DNA from 3 places in the Paenibacillus sp. B-A-8 genome. Region 1 is predicted to be linked to each of the others. Evidence: predicted binding sites of a transcription regulator. Region 1 holds the regulator's gene; each other region holds the start of a gene.
What was found. Region 1 encodes NrdR, which represses ribonucleotide reductase genes. Its sites were predicted from a motif close to AACACNATATATNGTGTT; they were not measured.
Positions count from the first base shown of each region.

Region 2: a site for NrdR is predicted at 903-920, ahead of nrdI (class Ib ribonucleoside-diphosphate reductase assembly flavoprotein NrdI). Genes of this name have one in related genera too.
Region 3: a site for NrdR is predicted at 1,837-1,854, ahead of ACN6MV_RS11040 (adenosylcobalamin-dependent ribonucleoside-diphosphate reductase). Genes of this name have one in related genera too.

Region 1 covers NZ_CP183882.1:2,250,757-2,256,983, forward strand. The annotation lists gene polA (DNA polymerase I) at 1-1,826, shown strand, start outside; gene mutM (DNA-formamidopyrimidine glycosylase) at 1,879-2,715, shown strand; gene ACN6MV_RS09670 (manganese efflux pump) at 2,843-3,589, shown strand; gene coaE (dephospho-CoA kinase) at 3,599-4,195, shown strand; gene ACN6MV_RS09680 (lytic transglycosylase domain-containing protein) at 4,192-4,755, shown strand; gene ACN6MV_RS09685 (alpha/beta-type small acid-soluble spore protein) at 4,835-5,053, opposite strand; gene nrdR (transcriptional regulator NrdR) at 5,218-5,694, shown strand; tRNA gene ACN6MV_RS09695 (tRNA-Ala) at 5,854-5,929, shown strand; tRNA gene ACN6MV_RS09700 (tRNA-Lys) at 5,940-6,012, shown strand.
Region 2 covers NZ_CP183882.1:1,591,154-1,597,380, reverse strand. The annotation lists partial or broken gene ACN6MV_RS07225 (RNA polymerase subunit sigma-70) at 406-609, opposite strand; gene nrdI (class Ib ribonucleoside-diphosphate reductase assembly flavoprotein NrdI) at 1,007-1,366, shown strand; gene nrdE (class 1b ribonucleoside-diphosphate reductase subunit alpha) at 1,353-3,437, shown strand; gene nrdF (class 1b ribonucleoside-diphosphate reductase subunit beta) at 3,477-4,436, shown strand; gene ACN6MV_RS07205 (hypothetical protein) at 4,502-4,861, opposite strand; gene ACN6MV_RS07200 (SDR family NAD(P)-dependent oxidoreductase) at 5,325-6,098, opposite strand.
Region 3 covers NZ_CP183882.1:2,556,547-2,562,773, reverse strand. The annotation lists gene ACN6MV_RS11040 (adenosylcobalamin-dependent ribonucleoside-diphosphate reductase) at 1-1,653, opposite strand, end outside; gene ACN6MV_RS11035 (DEAD/DEAH box helicase) at 2,069-3,814, shown strand; gene ACN6MV_RS11030 (YqhG family protein) at 3,811-4,875, shown strand; gene ACN6MV_RS11025 (hypothetical protein) at 5,032-6,069, shown strand; gene ACN6MV_RS11020 (YqzE family protein) at 6,143-6,227, opposite strand, start outside.

The sequences.
Region 1 (6,227 bases):
GCTTAGATCTAAGTGCCTACACTCCTGTTAATGATGGTGAAGAAGGTGCTGCAGAAGTAGAAGCCGCGACCCTTGATATTACGATCGTGGGTGAAAATGAACTGGAGACGCTGAATGAAGCGCTGCCTAGTATTTCTGCATTACATGTGGAGTCCAATGGGGATAATCCGCATCGTGCTGAGGTAATCGGGGTAGGGTTATCTTCTCTGGAGCGGCATTATTATGTACCGTTTGAATTACTGCAGACACCAGCTGCTGCGAAGCTGCGCGATTGGTTAGGAAATGAAAAGGCTCCGAAGAGCGGCTATGATCTTCACCGTGCAGATTTGGCGCTCCATTGGCAAGGCATTGCTTTTGCAGGTGCGGCTCATGATGTACAGTTGGCGGCTTATTTGCTGGATCCGACGGAAGCTAATCAGAACTTAAATGATCTAGCTACTAAATACGGCTTACCACGCTTATCTCCAGATGAAGAGGTATTCGGAAAAGGTGCTAAATACAAGATTCCTGAGCTTGAAATCTTAGGGAATCACGTCGCACGTAAGAGTGCTGCGGTTCTTGGGATTGCTCAGAAGCAACAACAGGAGCTTGTCGAGACAGCGATGACCGGACTGTTCGAAGATTTGGAGATGCTTTTATCACGTATTCTCGCGGATATGGAGAAACAAGGAATCGCAGTCAACGAAGAGGATCTTAAAGAGCTAGGTAAAGAATTCGAAGCTCAAATTTCTAAGCTGGTCACTGAAATATACGAATTAAGTGGCACGGAGTTCAATTTGAATTCACCAAAGCAACTGGGTGAAATTTTATTCGTTAAGCTAGGTTTGCCTGTTGTTAAGAAGACGAAGACAGGCTATTCCACCGATGCTGAGGTGCTTGAGAAACTAGCGCCTTATCATGACGTGGTACGTTTGATTTTGCAATATCGCACGATTGCGAAGCTCCAGTCTACATACGTAGAAGGACTTCTTAAAGAAATATCTCCGAAAACAGGAAAGGTGCATACCTTCTACCGGCAGACGATTGCGGCTACCGGACGTCTCAGCAGTCAATATCCGAACCTGCAGAACATTCCTATCCGCCTAGAGGAAGGACGCAAAATCCGTAAGGTGTTCGTTCCGTCCGAACCGGGTTGGTCGATCTTGGCAGCGGACTATTCGCAGATCGAACTACGAGTATTGGCACATATCTCTGGTGATGAGCGGATGAAGGAAGCTTTTCTACATGATATGGATATCCACACGAAGACAGCGATGGATGTGTTTGGAGTTACGGCCGATCAGGTTGATAGCAATATGCGCCGTGCTGCTAAAGCCGTTAACTTTGGGATCGTGTATGGAATCAGTGATTATGGTCTGTCGCAGAACTTGAATATTCCTCGTAAAGAAGCCGCTCAATTTATTGAGCAGTATTTCGAGGTATACCAAGGCGTGCGTCGATATATGGACGATATCGTAGTGGAAGCACGGAAACATGGTTATGTAACCACATTACTGGAACGTCGTCGTTACTTGCCTGAGATTAATGCGAAGAACTTTAATCTACGTTCTTTTGCGGAACGTACGGCAATGAATACGCCTATCCAAGGAACTGCCGCTGATATTATTAAGCTGGCGATGGTGCATATGGACAAGGCACTTTACGAGCGCGGGCTAAAGAGCCGTATGCTGCTTCAGGTGCACGATGAGCTTGTATTCGAGGTACCAGAGGATGAAATGGAGCTCATGAAGACGCTTTTGCCGGAAGTGATGGGTGGAGCATTGCAGTTATCTGTGCCGCTTAAAGCAGAGGTAAGTTTTGGCAGCAATTGGTACGAAGCGAAATAGGCTCCCTTTAAGGTGTGCATATCAGCTATAATGTAGTTGAGGTGAAGACATCATGCCGGAATTACCGGAAGTAGAGACAGTCAAGAGAACACTGAATGATTTAGTTAATGGAAAGCAGATAGAGAGTGTAACCGTCCGGCTGGCTCGGATAATTCAGCGACCGGATGATATTCAGGCTTTTGCCAACCTGCTCGCAGGTCATAGCATTGTTAATGTTGAACGAAGAGGGAAATTTTTGCGCATCGTGCTAGACGGTCTGGTGCTGGTATCTCATTTACGGATGGAAGGCCGTTACGGACTTTTTTCGAAAGATGATCCACTGGACAAGCATACACATGTGATATTCCATTTTACCGACGGCACGGAACTGCGTTATACGGATGTTCGTCAGTTTGGTACGATGCATCTTTTTCAGATTGGTGAAGACCTTCAGCTGCCTCCTCTTAATAAGCTAGGGCAGGAACCGCTGGAGTCGTCCTTTACGCCGGAGAAGTTTAAGCAGATTGTATCAGGCAAAAGCACAAAAATTAAATCGCTGCTGCTGAATCAGGAATATATCGTCGGCATAGGTAATATTTATGTAGATGAGTCGTTACATCGTGCAGGGATTCATCCAGAAGTCAGCGCTAAGGATCTATCGGATGATCAACTCGATCAGCTACATCACGCTATTGTCAGCACGCTGACGGAAGCGGTAAACGCTGGGGGTTCATCTGTAAAATCATATGTGAATGGTCAAGGTGAGAGCGGCACTTATCAACAACAGCTGTTGATTTACGGTCGTAAAGATCAGCCGTGTAATAACTGTGGAACAATGATTGAGAAAACTGTTGTAGGTGGCCGTGGCACGCATTATTGTCCAAGCTGTCAGCGCAAGTCAGAAAACTGAAGATGTAATTAGGTTGGCACCCACTACTTGTCCCGCCCATATACTGTGTGAAGAATGCTTAATAGAGAACGGAAGCTGATTGAAGTATATTGTTCAGTGTTCCGGTTCTTCACAGGAGGGATTGCGGGTGCTCAGCCCATTTTTTTCACTGCTATTACTAGCTTTTGCTTTGAGTTTGGATGGTTTTGGTGTTGGTATTACATATGGACTGCGTAAAATGAAGATACCATTGCTCTCCGTTCTGATTATCTCGCTTTGTTCGGGGGTAGTTATCTGTGTATCTATGCAAGTGGGTGTTCTGCTTGCTAAGGTAGTGTCTCCACATGCAGCTTCTGAGGTTGGCGCTGTTATACTCGTGCTAATGGGTTGTTGGTCGCTCATTCAGATGCTAATGCAGAAAGAGAAGGAACAGACTGGTGAACGTAAAGTAGATCGTGAAGAAAATGTGCTATCCACAGAAGCTAGGGCAGAGATAGCTGTTGATACTGAAGATGTCGCAGAACAGGCTGTCACAGCTCCTGAGCAAGTAAAGTCAGCTGTCTTTTCCCTTGAGCTACGGCGGTTGGGGATTGTTGTACAGATCTTGCGTACACCATCATCTGCGGATATGGATGATTCCGGAAGTATTTCTTCGATGGAAGCGATGCTGCTCGGAATTGCCCTCTCACTAGATGCCTTTGGAGCCGGACTAGGCGCAGCACTACTCGGTTTCAATCCAATATGGACATCACTTACAATTGCTCTGTTTAGTGGTACATTTCTATTGCTGGGCATGAAGACTGGATTAAAATTCGCCGGGAACTCCTGGATGAAGCATGCTGCTGCACTACCCGCGTTATTATTAATTACAATGGGAATACTGAAGCTATTATGAGGTGAGTACATGATTATTGGCTTAACCGGAGGCATTGCATCCGGAAAAAGCACGGTGTCCGCACTGCTTGTGAGCAAGGGAGCGAGGCTGGTTGACGCGGATGTGATCGCCAGAGAGGTTATGCTCCCCGGTCATGAGGTGCTGGCTGCGGCTGTGAAACAATTCGGAAGCGAGATCCTCTCTCCGGATGGCACACTGAATAGGGGCAAGCTGGGGGACATTGTATTTCAAGACCCGGCGGCCCTGCAAGCCCTGAACAATCTGACGCATCCCGCAATCCGGCGGGAGATTAAAGAACGTATGAACAGCATGGAGGAAGAAGATCCAAAGAAGTTAACAATTGTGGATATCCCTCTTCTTTTCGAATCAGGACTCGAGAACATGTTCCATGAAATACTGGTGGTCTACGTGCCTCGTGAAGTGCAAATCGCTCGATTAATGGAACGTAACGGACTTTCTTTAGAACAAGCAGAAGCACGCTTAAATGCACAGATGGATATTGAAGCAAAGCGTAACAAAGCGGACTATATCATTGACAACAGTGGCGAACTTGCGCACACTGAGCAACAGGTTGCTGTTCTTTGGGACAGGCTGGGCTTATCATGAAATGGTTACGTAAAAAAAGAGTCCTTCTTCTGTTATTCATTGGTTTTACTGCGATATTGTTTCTGAGTACGAACTGGATGTCCTGGTTTTATCCGATCCATTATAAAGATGAGATCCGTAAGCACAGCGTTACGTACGATATTGACCCATTCCTAGTGGCTTCAATTATCCGAGTGGAAACGAACTTCAAAACTGGACGAGAATCCAAAAAAGGTGCTATAGGTTTAATGCAGCTTATGCCGGATACCGCCAAATGGGCCCTTGAAAAGGCCAAGCTCCCTGATGTATCTATGGAGGAGCTAAAGCATGAACCATCAGCAAATATTGAACTAGGTACCTGGTATCTTTCAACATTATCCCGTCAGTTCGAAGGTAAACGTACAGCGGTTATCGCTGCATATAATGCTGGACCGGGTAAAGTTCAAAAATGGCTGGATGAGGGGATTTGGGATGGAACGGATGCTACCATTAAGGACATTCCGTTTGGTGAAACCCGCCATTATGTACAGCGCGTCAACTATTACTATGATCAGTACACGGATATTTACAACGAATTCTAAAACCGTGTTATGTATAAAAAGAAGTACTAAACGATCTTGCGATCGTTTAATACTTCTTCAGTAAGCTTATGTGGACAGGTTATTTGTATTGACCTGCCAATTGTTGTTCTGCCAGGGTTACAAGACGTTTAGTGATGTAACCACCGATCGAACCATTTTCATAAGAAGTTTTATTGCCTTGGTAACCATCTGGGGAAAGCGTGATTCCGAGTTCTTGGGCAACTTCATATTTAAGTTGTTCCAAAGCACCGCGGGAATTTGGAGCTACAAGGTTATTGGAGCTGTTGTTTTGGCTCATTGCTGTTCACCTCCTCTGTTGGTAACTGTATTATGTGCCGGACTTGCCATAATCATTACAACAAATAAACGGTGATTTCTGGAAAAAATGAAATAGCCCTTCAAAAGCCGGATGTTTAACATACCGGGACAAAAAACATTATGTAATAGGAAGTGATGAAGCTTATGAAATGCCCTTACTGCGATCACACAAATACTAAAGTACTCGACTCGCGACCAGCAAATGAGAATAAGTCCATCCGCCGCAGGCGTGAATGCGAGCGTTGCAGCAAACGGTTTACAACCTTTGAAATGATCGAGGAAACTCCGTTAATCGTGATCAAAAAAGACGGCAGCCGTGAGGAATTCAGCCGTGATAAAATACTTCGGGGCTTAATACGTGCCTGTGAGAAACGGCCTGTCTCTGTAGAACGTTTAGAGAAGATCGTCTCTGAGGTAGAGAAATCCCTGCGAGGTATCGCCGTAGCTGAAGTGGAGAGCCAACAGATCGGTGAACTGGTTATGGAACAGCTCTATCCAGTAGATGAAGTCGCATACGTTCGTTTTGCGTCTGTATACCGTCAGTTCAAGGATATTAACATGTTTATGAAGGAACTGAAGGGTCTGTTATCTAAGAGCACTGGGGATCTGGACAGATTGTAGGGTTGTGGCTAGTCTAATGACTAAAAAAAGTGTTGACAGCGAAGGCGATTTTTTATATTATATAGGAGTCGCCTACGGCGCTTGAGTTTGTCAGAATGACTTAAATACACCGAACTTGATTCTAAAATGTGTGATTACATACATCTGAAAATTACGTTTGGGGCCATAGCTCAGCTGGGAGAGCGCATCGCTGGCAGCGATGAGGTCAGGGGTTCGATCCCCCTTGGCTCCACCAAACTTCATATGGACTCTTAGCTCAGTTGGTAGAGCAGTAGACTCTTAATCTATTTGTCCAGGGTTCGAGCCCCTGAGAGTCCATCCTAAAGAAACGGCAGAAATGCCGTTTTTTTGTTGTTCAGGAAGCGGATTGACTTTTTATTTGGTTTTGATCATGGTATAGTTTGGGTAGATAAATCGTACAATGCAAAGAGAGCCGTGCGGAAACACGGCTCCCAGTGCAATAGCCGCTTTTAAGGGCGGCGGCTTTCAGGTATTACGGGCAGAAATAGACCGCATCCTTTGGACTAGGGCGG
Region 2 (6,227 bases), 660 kb from region 1:
CGGTTTAGATAAGACCACATGTTCCACCTTACATATTCAACAAAAAAATATTCTAAAGTCGTTTAACCCGTTTGTTGAGTTGATATTGTACAAATTTTCAACCTATAAGTCCTTATAACTCGAGAAGTTTAAAGCAAGTAAAAGTATAAAAATCGTTCTTAATACAACATATATTTACACATTCCCCCTTTATTCTGGCAAACAGTTAAATTGTACCATGTGTTTTGATCTTTGTAGAGGGAAAAGTTATTTATTAGTCTTAACTCATACAAATGAAAAAAGCTCCCTAATAAGGAAGCATTAATTTGAACTGTTTATTCATCAGATACACTCCGCTAATTATCGCTCCGTTAGTTCACTCCCTTCTTGCTTGTCCATCAAAACAACATCGTATTGTGTCCACAACCTCTTTACTATATGGGCGACAAGTCTCAAATTGTGCTCGATAAGCAAATTTCGGGCTTTAGCATCCCCTTCAGCCATCATGCCTAAGTATTTGCTTTCCTCCTGCTCCGAGAGCGGCTGTGGAAATGCGTTGTTCCTTACGTAGGATACCAGCAACGTCAGTTCTTTGATTAGCAACGCGATCGTACTTAAGAATCCAGGCAACTTGGCGACACCTCCCGCACTTGTACAATGAAACCGATCTGTTAGCCTTACGGGTTCATGGTCATCTTATTGTATGTGGGTAGATGCCTAGAAGTGCATGTACGGGGGAAATTGTACAACTCCTATATTTTTGATTCATTTGCTTCGACAATGAAGCATCTGATCCCGCTGATAAATGGTGTATTGTCGGGATTTTAATAGATTAATAGAGCGTTTTGCAGACCAACTAACAGCTATTAATGTTGTACTTTTCATGTTGACTTTTCAACATATAGTGATTAAAATAAACAACGCACACTAAATATAGTATCCATATGATTTTCCAGTATTTATAGCTTATCTATTCAATCTTTACAGTATTTAAATCAGGTTTAATATATACAGGGGGAGAGACTCCATGCTAGTCGCTTACGATTCGAAAACGGGAAACGTCAAACGCTTCATTGGTAAGCTTAAGCTGCCAGCTGTGCAGATTGAAGAGCATATGACCATTGATGAGCCCTATGTGCTTATTACATATACCACCGGCTTTGGACAGATTCCAGAGAAGGTGTCTACTTTCTTAAAGAACAATAATTCCAATTTGAAAGGCATCGCCGCCAGCGGCAACAAGAACTGGGGCGAGCTGTTCGCGCATAGCGCAGACTTGATTGCAGATCGGTACAACGTGCCAGTTATCGGTAAATTTGAGCTATCGGGTACTTTTGGTGATGTGGAACGAATTAAACAGGAGGTGAGCCGAGTTGCGGCATATTGAATTAAACAACATGTTGATGAAGAGAGACGAAAGTGGTTTCTTTCAATTGGATAAAGACCTTGAGGCAGTAGCCGAATTTATGAGGCATGTAGAACGGCGGAGCTTGGTTTTTGCCAATACAAAAGCCAAAATTGATTATATGATTGAACAGGATTTCTACGAAAATTTTTATGAGCAGTACAGCTTGGCTGAGATTGAAGATGTCTACCAAATTACCCATTCTTATAACTTCAGTTTTCCATCCTATATGGCAGCTTCCAAGTTCTATACGGATTACGCTGTAAAAAGCAATGACCGCAAGCAATATCTGGAGCATTATCCGGATCGTGTGGCGGCAGTTGCCCTTCACCTAGGACGCGGCAACGCCGCTACTGCCAGCATGCTTGCCCGTTCGATGATGGAGCAGCGTCTGCAGCCAGCGACTCCTACCTTCTTGAATGCCGGCAAGAGCCGGCGCGGTGAGCTTGTCTCCTGCTTCCTTATTGAAATGGACGACTCGCTGAATTCGATCAACTATGTGCTCAATACCTGCATGCAGCTATCGAAGATCGGCGGTGGCGTGGCTGTCAACCTGTCCAAGCTCCGTTCCCGTGGAGAGACAATCAAGGGTGTCGAGGATGCGGCTAAGGGCATTATACCTGTGCTCAAGCTTATGGAAGACGGCTTCTCCTATGCTGACCAGATGGGTCAACGTAAAGGTTCTGGAGCCGCCTACTACAACATTTTTGGCTGGGATGTTCTTGAATTTCTCGACAGTAAGAAGATCAACGCCGACGAAAAAACAAGACTCAAAACCCTGTCCATCGGCCTGATCATTCCGAATCGTTTCTATAAGCTGGCGAAGGACAATGAACCGCTCCATGTATTTGCCCCTTACAGTGTGTACAAGGCTTATGGCACGCATCTTGATGACATGGATTTGGATGAAATGTACGATAAGCTGCTAGCCGATCCACGTGTCAAAAAGAGAAAGGCCATGAGCGCACGGGATATGCTGACCAAAATCGCCATGATCCAGCTGGAATCTGGCTATCCATATATTATGAACAAGAGCAACGCCAACGAGGCCCATGCCCTGAAAAACGTCGGACAGATCAAAATGTCCAACCTCTGCACGGAAATCTTCCAGCTGCAGGAGACCTCAGAAATTGCTGACTACGGACAGGAAGATACCATCCGCCGTGATGTAAGCTGCAATCTGGCTTCCCTGAACATTGTCAACGTGATGGAGCATGGCAAAATCCGTGAATCGGTACATGAAGGCATGATCGCATTGACTGCCGTCAGCGATATGACCAGCATCTCTAATGCCCCAGGCGTAGCCAAAGCTAACAAAGAAATGCACTCCGTCGGTCTCGGCGTCATGAATCTACACGGCTATCTGGCCAAGAATAAGATTGCTTATGAGAGCGAACAGGCTCGCGACTTTGCCCGGACCTTCTTCATGACCATGAACTACCATTCACTGGAAAAAAGCATGGAGATCGCTGCTGCAACGGGCCGCTCTTTCCATGGATTTGACGCTTCTGATTATGCTACCGGAGCTTATTTCGAGCGTTACCTGACTACGGATTACCGCCCTGTAACGCCAAGGGTACAAGAGCTGTTCGGAGATATTTTCATCCCATCCCTTACGGACTGGGAACAACTACGGGATGCAGTAAAAGTAAATGGCCTATACCATGCTTACCGTTTGGCAATTGCGCCGACAGCCAGCATTTCCTATATTCAAAATGCTACTTCAAGCGTTATGCCTATTGTAGAGCAGATTGAGACACGGACTTATGCCAATTCGACGACTTACTATCCGATGCCGTACCTGCGTCCAGACAATGTATTTTTCTATAAATCGGCTTACCAAATGGATCAGTTCAAGGTAATCGATTTGATCGCGGAAATTCAGCCCCATATCGATCAGGGCATCTCGACCGTTCTGCATGTGAACAGCGATGTCTCCACCAGAGAACTGGCCCGCTCCTATCTGTATGCGGCGCATAAAGGCCTGAAGTCGCTGTATTACACCCGGACCAAAAAGCTGTCCGTTGAGGAATGCCTCACCTGCTCGATCTAACTGGAAGGCTATAGCCGCAGAAAAGGAGATTGCCATATTATGACCGCTATCCAAGCCGTTAACTGGAATCGTCCTGACGACGATTTCTCATTGATGTTCTGGAATCAGAACATTATGCAATTCTGGACGGACGATGAAATTCCATTATCCGATGATAAAATGTCCTGGCTCACGCTTAGTGAGCAAGAAAAGGACTCCTATATGAAGGTACTCGGCGGACTCACGCTACTGGATACGATTCAAGGCGGAGTAGGGATGCCGCAGATTATGGAGCATGTTGAAGGTCTTCAGCGCAAGGCTGTGCTTGGCTTTATGGGCATGATGGAACAGATTCACGCCAAATCGTACAGCAGCATTTTCACCACTTTATCCTCCACAGAGGAGATTGACGATGTATTCCGCTGGGTTGAAGAGAACCCTTATCTGCAGTTTAAGGCAGAGACCATATCCCAATATTACAAAAAAATAGATTCACCCAAAGATTTGTACCTTGCCATGGCAGCCTCAGTACTGCTCGAGAGCTACTTGTTCTACAGTGGCTTCTTCTACCCGCTTTATCTGGCTGGCCAAGGCAAAATGACATGCAGCGGTGAGATCATCGACCTTATTCTGCGGGATGAGAGCATCCATGGCGTATATGTCGGTGTGCTGGCGCAGGAGATCTTTGACGGGCTACCAGATGACGAGCAGCGTGAGCTACACCAGAAGCTGGTAGACCTCCTTAGACTGCTACATGAGAATGAAGAACGTTATACCGAGCAGATCTACGCTCCCATCGGACTGGTGGACGAGGTCAAGACCTTCCTTAGATACAATGCTAACAAAGCCATGATGAATCTGGGGCATGATCCGCTATTCGACGAGGAAGAGATCAACCCGATTGTTCAGAATGGCATCAGTACCCACACCAAGCAGCATGATTTCTTCTCGAAAAAAGGTAACGGATACGTCCGGGCGCTTAACGTGGAACCGCTGAAAGATGAAGATTTTCAATTTTAAATATAGATAAAGCAAAAAAGTGCGGAGAAAATTCTCCGCACTTTTTTGCTAACTGTAAGATTAGATTATTGCAAGCTTTTCAGGTATGTTCTAGCTTCTTCGTAGGTATCGTAAGCATCTGCAAAATCTCTACCAAAAATACGTTTCAATTGCATCTTCCAAATTGGGTTTTTAGTTACATAAGCCCATCCTGCTTGACCAGCTTCACTCGCCATCGCACCAGTAGGGGCTAGCATAGCTGCAACTTCAGGAGTAAGTACACTTTTAGAATCAGTTACATCAGTTGTTCCTGTGAATTTAGGTTTAACAAGCTTCATGATATTTTCAAAATCTTTCAGGTATCCTGGAACATCTTCAGCTGAAAAATCAATAGATACTACATCGATATGGTTCTCATTTTGGTTGTACTTAATTGTGTATGACATAATTTTTTCCTCCAAGTTTTAAAGTTATTTTTTTAATAATAGAGATGAAATGTATGTAACTTCACAGACAAAAAATACCCGCCCCAGGCTTTTTCAGGGCGACGACATCTACTTCCTGTATCGTTTTTATAACAACACCCTTTCTAGAATATTAACTAATACATATTACCTATATTATTATCGACAAATTTCTTTTTTTCTTTATATTAAAATACAATTTTCTACAAATTCCAACATATCCATGGTCATATTTTCCTTAATTCATTTATTTTTGCGTATCTACTGTCTCTTGCAACCATTCAATTTGCCAACATACGAAGAATCTGTTTTTTAGACAACTAAAAAAGGCTCTGCGTGCGACTTCCGATTCAAGTCCATTCATCCTACAGGATTTTGAAATCAGAATACGCCGCAAAACCTTAGATACTAGAATTAGTTGTTACATAAGTAGATTAATCGATGATTACTTTGTTGCGGAATAGCCCCCGTCAATCACATGTGCTGTACCTGTAATAAACGAAGCCTCATCACTTAGAAGGAAACATGCAAAAGCAGCTACTTCCTCAGGCGTACCATATCTACCTAGAGCCGTTCCAGAAGCAATAAGAGATTGAAGCATCTCTACATCGTCAGACAACAGCTTTTCATATCTGTTCATAGTTGGTGTAGGGATAGGTCCAGGGCAAAGGGCATTTACTCTAATGTTACGGTGACCCACTTCTTTGGCAACCGATTTAGTCATCCCCACAATAGCATGTTTACTTGCTGAATAAGCTGCATCATTGGCCATCCCGATAAAAATACCATGCAAAGAGGAGCAGTTTAGGACGGAAGCGCCAGATTTCATATGAGGTAATGTATAATGCAACATGTAGAATTGGCTAGTGAGATTTGTCTGAATCACTTTTTGAAACAACAACGGATCATAGTCTATAACATCCGTATTGTCTCCTGTAATTGCTGAGTTATTATATAAGCAATCAATTTTCCCATAAGCTGCTAATGTTTGATCTACGATATTTTTGCAGTCTGCTTCGAGAGAAACATCTGACCGAACAAACATCGCTTCCCCACCTAGAGCCTTAATTTCCTCAACTGTGTTAGCGCCGGCATCTGATCGATTGGCAACTACTACAGTACCGCCCTCTCTTGCTACTCTTAAGGCTGTAGCTTTTCCGATTCCGGTACCTGCACCTGTAATAATAACTACTTTGTTCTCAAATCTGTTGCTACTCATATGCGCACCACTTTCTTATGTCTTTTTCAGGAAGAGGATTCGAACCTCATAGACCCTAAAGTCACCTGATGCAATGTGGATTGGAACATTTTTACAGAAAAATCGACAAAATTTCCCTCTATATGACAA
Region 3 (6,227 bases), 310 kb from region 1:
GAATTGCTCATCATAACCAAGACGACTTTGACGGAAATATTTGAAGGCGAAATAAGGCTCAATACCTGTTGAAGTGCCTACCATTGTACCTGTGCTACCTGTAGGTGCTTGTGTAATTACTGTAACGTTACGCATGCCATGTTTGCGAATCGCTTCGCCAACCTCTGGATACGCTTCGAGCATATTTTTCATAAAGCCGCTCATTAAATATTTCTCAGTATCAAAAGCTAAGAAGGAACCCTTCTCACCAGCAATCTCTGCGGATGCAAGGTACGCTTCACGAGCCATAAAGCCGTAAAGCTTGTCCAGAAACGCCAAAGATTCCGGGCTACCGTAACGAATGTTCAATTTGATCATCAGTTCAGCAAGACCCATCGTTCCGAGACCCACACGGCGTTCATTTTTTTGATTCGCTTCATTTTCTGGGAAATGATAAGGGGTCTTATCAATGACATTATCCAAGAAACGTACGGAATAACGCGTCGTAGTCGCGAGGTCTTCCCAGTCTACATCATGATTCTTCTCATCGTAGAACTTGGACAGGTTCACAGCGGACAAATTACATACACCCCAGCCTGGCAATCCTTGCTCCCCACATGGGTTCGTACAAATGATCGGATTGAAATACCAGCTGTTGGACATCTGATTGTAGTATTCCATGAACACAACGCCCGGCTCTGCGGATTTCCAAGCGGATTCGATAATAGTGCGCCACACATCACGTGCTTTAACGGTGCGATAATGAATAACGTTTTTGCCCGCAGCCTTCCACTTGTCGAGATCGCCATCCCACACATCGTTATACTCAGGGTCTGTTGTATCAGGAAATACCAAATCCCAATCTAGATTTTCTTTTACAGCTTTCATAAAGCTATTGCTCACACATACTGAAAGGTTCGCATTCGTAACTTGACCCATCGTTTGCTTCACGGTAATGAAGTCTTCCACATCTGGATGCCAGTCATTAATCATGAGCATAAGTGCACCACGGCGGCTACCGCCTTGTTCAATTAGTCCAGTGGTATAGCTAAACAGACCGCCCCAAGATACAGAACCACTAGAAGAACCATTAACACCTCTCACAATTGCACGGCGTGGACGTAGAGAGGATAGGTTAATCCCTACACCGCCACCACGAGCCATAATTTCTGTCATTTCAGCCAACGTCTGCATAATGCCGCCACGGCTATCTTTTGGAGAAGGAATTACATAACAGTTGAACAGGGTTAGTTCTTCACTAGCACCTGCACCAGCCGCAATTCGTCCGCCTGGTACGAGCTTCCAATCATCCAGAATCGAACGAAATTTACCTGCCCATTCTTCTTGAAGCTCAGGTGTCTTCTCCACAGAAGCCATAGCTGTGGATAGACGATCCCACATTTCCTCTGGTGTTTTTTCTATATTAAGCGTCAGCTTCTCCACATCTGATTTCACAAGTTCGCCGCTGCGCGTCTTCACAGTTACAATTCTGCCGCTACGTTCTACGATCTCTCCGACTTCCTTCGTTGGAAACTTCGGATCATCTTTTGTTAGAACGAGTACAACATCGCCTACCTTAGCATTATTGCTGTCGGCATCCTTCCAAGCATAACGATCCAAAAATATCTTTTCACTTAGCCCTTCCAGGCGTTGCTTACGTTCCACTTTACCCAATAGAAAAACCTCCCGCAATGTAGTAAATATCAGTTCCAGTTCAAGGTGTGGGCTTACGTTTGTGACCCACAACAAAAACTTCCTTACACTTATCTTCCGCCTTACCGGTGTATGTAGGAAGTTCATCTTGTCAATAACAAATACCAGCTACGCACTTTAAAAAAACCACATTTTCATGCTTTTGTCACAATATATTGTGTGCGTCAACTTTTAAACTATACCACATATTGTATCGAAGGTCTTTTTCGAAAATAGAGTCAAGCAGCTGAAATATCGTAAACCTTGCCGAGTTTTCTCGCTTTTACTCTCTTTTTTAAAGGCTATCAAGAAAAATAGAAGGTTATGAATTCTCTTGTTTAAGAGCATACTACTCCTACGAAAGATGATATGAATTAGCACCTGAGGAGGCTGTACCATGACGCAATTATTCCGTAATTCTCTACCTCACAAAGGTGGAAAGTCAGCGCCTATACTGCCTGTTCCTCTTTCTTTTGACCGAAATTGGCTACAGGATCTAGAACTTAAACTGGAGAAAGGCGGTCCGTGGGGAGACTTCCGTCTGTCTAAACTTGCCGTACAAGGTGAACAAACAGGTCTAGTAACAAGCTTCGATGAGCTGCAATGCATGAAGCATTTATCGGGATTATCCCCGCTTCCTCATCAGCTCGATACCGCGCATAAGGTTCTGTTTGAAATGTCAGGTCGCGCGATTCTTGCAGACGAGGTTGGACTAGGAAAGACGATTGAAGCAGGACTTGTACTCAAGGAATATCTTGTACGCGGTCTCGTCTCTAAAGTGCTTATTCTGGTACCCGCTTCCCTCGTATTGCAGTGGGTCCGCGAGCTGAATGCCAAGTTTGGCATCTCTGCTGTTGCACAGAAAAAAGCATATTCCTGGGGAAATGCGATTGTCGTCGCATCTATGGACACCGCGAAACGCGATCCACATAAAGAAATGCTGCTGGAAAATGAATATGACATGTTGATTATTGACGAAGCCCACAAGCTGAAGAATAAGAAATCAACCAATTATTTATTTGTACAGCAATTACGCAAAAAATATTGCCTGCTCCTAACCGCCACTCCCGTTCAGAATGATCTGGGCGAGCTATTTAATTTGATCACTTTACTGAAACCGGGGCAACTTGGAAATCAGGGTGATTTCGCTTCGAATTTCGTCGTTGATAAACGCCAACCTAAGAATGAAGGTCAGCTACGGGACGAACTATCGAAGGTGATGATCCGCAATCGGCGTGGCGAAGGTCCAGTTAACTTTACGAAACGAAAAGTCCGTAATATTCCGCTAGTTCTTTCACAGGAAGAGAGAGTATTATATGACGCTGTCACTTCTTTTGTGAAAGATCAGTATCAGGAATCAGGCGGCAATCTTAGCAGCATGCTTTCCTTGGTAACGCTTCAGCGCGAGGTATGCAGCAGTCGAGATGCTGTGTTCATCACTTTAGTTAATCTGATCAAGAAGTTGCCCGCCGATTCGCCGAAACGCGATCGGATGATGGAGCTATTGCAGACACTTCGTACGGTTAAGACCAATACCAAAGCCGAAACAACACTATCTCTCATTCAAGAAATGAATGAAAAAGTCATTGTCTTTACGGAGTATCGTGCGACTCAAGAATATTTGCTTCAGTATTTCCGCGAACATGGGCTAATGTGTGTTTCTTATTCCGGCGGGATGAATCGCGGCAAAAAAGATTGGATGATGGATCTCTTCCGCGGTCGTGCTCAAGTAATGATCGCTACTGAGGCGGGTGGTGAGGGCATTAACCTGCAGTTCTGTCACCATATGATCAACTTCGATCTGCCTTGGAATCCCATGAGAGTAGAACAGCGGATTGGGCGGGTACATCGGTTAGGTCAGGAAAATGACGTGGTTATCTATAATTTGTCCACGCAGGGCACGATTGAAGAACATATTCTGCATCTGCTACACGAGAAGATCAATATGTTCGAAATGGTCATTGGCGGGCTGGATGTGATTCTGGAGCGATTTGAGAAGAAAGAATCTCTGGAGAAAAGCTTATACAAAATCATGCTCGAATCCCGCTCCGATGAAGAACTGCGTAATGAGCTAGATCATATCGGTGAATCCCTCAGCGAGTTAACTCAGGGTATCAAAAAAGAAAGTGAGACTGCGACATGACCCTCACCTCACAGGAAGTACGTAAACATGTTATGGACTATTTGGAAGCAACAGAATGCTCCATTATTGAAGTATCGCCCATTCACGTAACTGTAAAGCTATCGCCAAGAGCTGACAGAATGCTTACAGATCGACCTTATTATTGGGGGTTCGTGGAGCGTACTGGAGTTGATCCAGAGACACTCTCTTTCACCTTTGTATTCGATCCGGAAAAATACGACAGCCAAGCAGCTATAGAAGTTCCGCCAACAGTAAATCGCAGCACCCTGGCATTAAAACCGTCAATTACCGGAGACCCAGTGATGAGTGCTACTGCTGATGTTGAGGCTAGCACAGATCTTTTAAATTCAGAAACATCTGAATCAAATGTGGTTCATGTCCCTTCCTCAAATCCTGAAGACAGTATCCTTGCCCGCTACTTCGGGATTGTACCGGCACTGCCTCGAATTGGACCTGGCATGATAAGACGTGAAGATATCATTTATGGTAGCAAGCGCCTTCAGCAAATTTGGAGTGCAGCTCAAGATGAAGGGAAATGCCTTTACTTATTTGAGGACCCCGGTAGCAGGCAGCGGAATACACTTTTCTCTGCAGCCTATGAACCGTGGCTCGGTGTCTGTTATAAAGTCGAAATGAGCTGTGATTTGAAACGGGAAGAACTGCATTATCTTGGAATATCTCTGACAAAAGGGACCATTATTGATGACTTTAACGCAAAGATATCCTCGCGGGAGATGACCCCCCGTTTACCGGAAAACGTGCATATTCAGCCTTATGAATTAACAGTTACAGCCGCTACAGATTTATTAGAGGCTCATCTTACCTCTCATCTAGCCGAACTTGATTACTCTTGGGCAGAACAGGCACGTGAGCGTCTTAGAATCGAGCTGGCTATCATTGATATTTATTACGGAGAACTGCTGAAAGAGCCGGATGAAGAAAAACGTTTAGGTACTCAGGAGCAATATAACCGTCGTCGACAGGAGACCATTTGGCAATATGAGCCGCAAATTGCAGTTTCTGCGATAACCTATGGACTGTTTCATCTACGAAGTCTATAGAATGCGACCCTACTCGCTAAAAGCAGGCAAAAAAACAAGAGAACTTCCGCCTTCAGGCGCGACAGCAAGCAACAGCCTTTTTATAGCCTGTCCACTACAATAGAGTAAAGCTTAAAACTTCCTGACATTTATTAACAAAGAAAGGTGAACGACGCCATGAAAATAAGTTTGCGGCGGAGGCTACAACTTGCGGGTCAAGGATGCCTCCTCCTGCTTCTAAGCTTTGGACTGTTTATATCCAGTTCCGGTTCCCCTTCAGCGCTTGCGCTGGCCAGAGTGAGTGTGATCCAGTCGGTCACACAGGACGCAATCCCTGTGCTAAAGATGAGTTCTTTACCTTCTCCCACTACGGTCCAAGAATTCGCTAAGACTACGCTGAACAAGCTCGCTGCAGAAGCTCCATTTACAGCCTGGAAGGATGCAGGGTTAGATTATTATCCCCTTGGTCCAGGTACTCATGGCTGGCTTGTTAATGTAATGAAGGGCGAAGAGAGGATCGGATATATGATCATTTCCGCCACCGATACAGGCGGATATATGCTAAGTGAATATGGAGCCGGCACTTACGGACTCCCCTACAGTTTAAATGATCTGCGCCAGTTTTTGGTGCAGAAGGGTCTCATTACATCATCTTTTTCAGGAAAAATAAAACTGACTGCTTTATATGCACCACTTCTGCCGGTCTGGAAAATAACGATTGACGAAAAGACGTTTTACATCAACGCTTCCGTGCCACAAATTTTACCTTGGACACTTAGCAAAGCGGAAGAAGTGCTTAAAGAACAGCCTCCAGCAACAGATGTAATCACTAATCTTAATCCTGACGTATCACCGCTATCGGCCTTCAATAGTGGAGGATCAGATGATCCTTATGAAGATATCCTATGGCTGACCGCTCCTAAACTCACCACTGTAAGCGGCGACAATATTGCGCTTCTAATCAAACCTAAGGAAAGCATCGCTTATCAAGCTGCTGGGCGAAATGACCTTGTCGGGGCACCTTTTATGATTACAGGCTATCAAAGTTGGCAGCCTTCTCATGTACAAAATCAAACTGAGAACAACAAACTTACCATATACGCGGCGTCAGGCCCTGAAGGAAAACGATATTTACCACTCGCTGCATTACAGAAAAATGGGACACTGCATAAGCTGCCAGACAGAACTACCAAAGCACTCGGATATAATCGTTAATATAACAAATGCAAATAACCTTCCACTGCCACCCATGAACAAAGGCACTGGAAGGTTATTTGCGATTTAACATTTACTCTTTTTTGTCATGATCCCACTTGCTTCGCCAGATTGACCACCCAAGAGGAAGCATGCCAAACCATTTCTGTGACCACGGC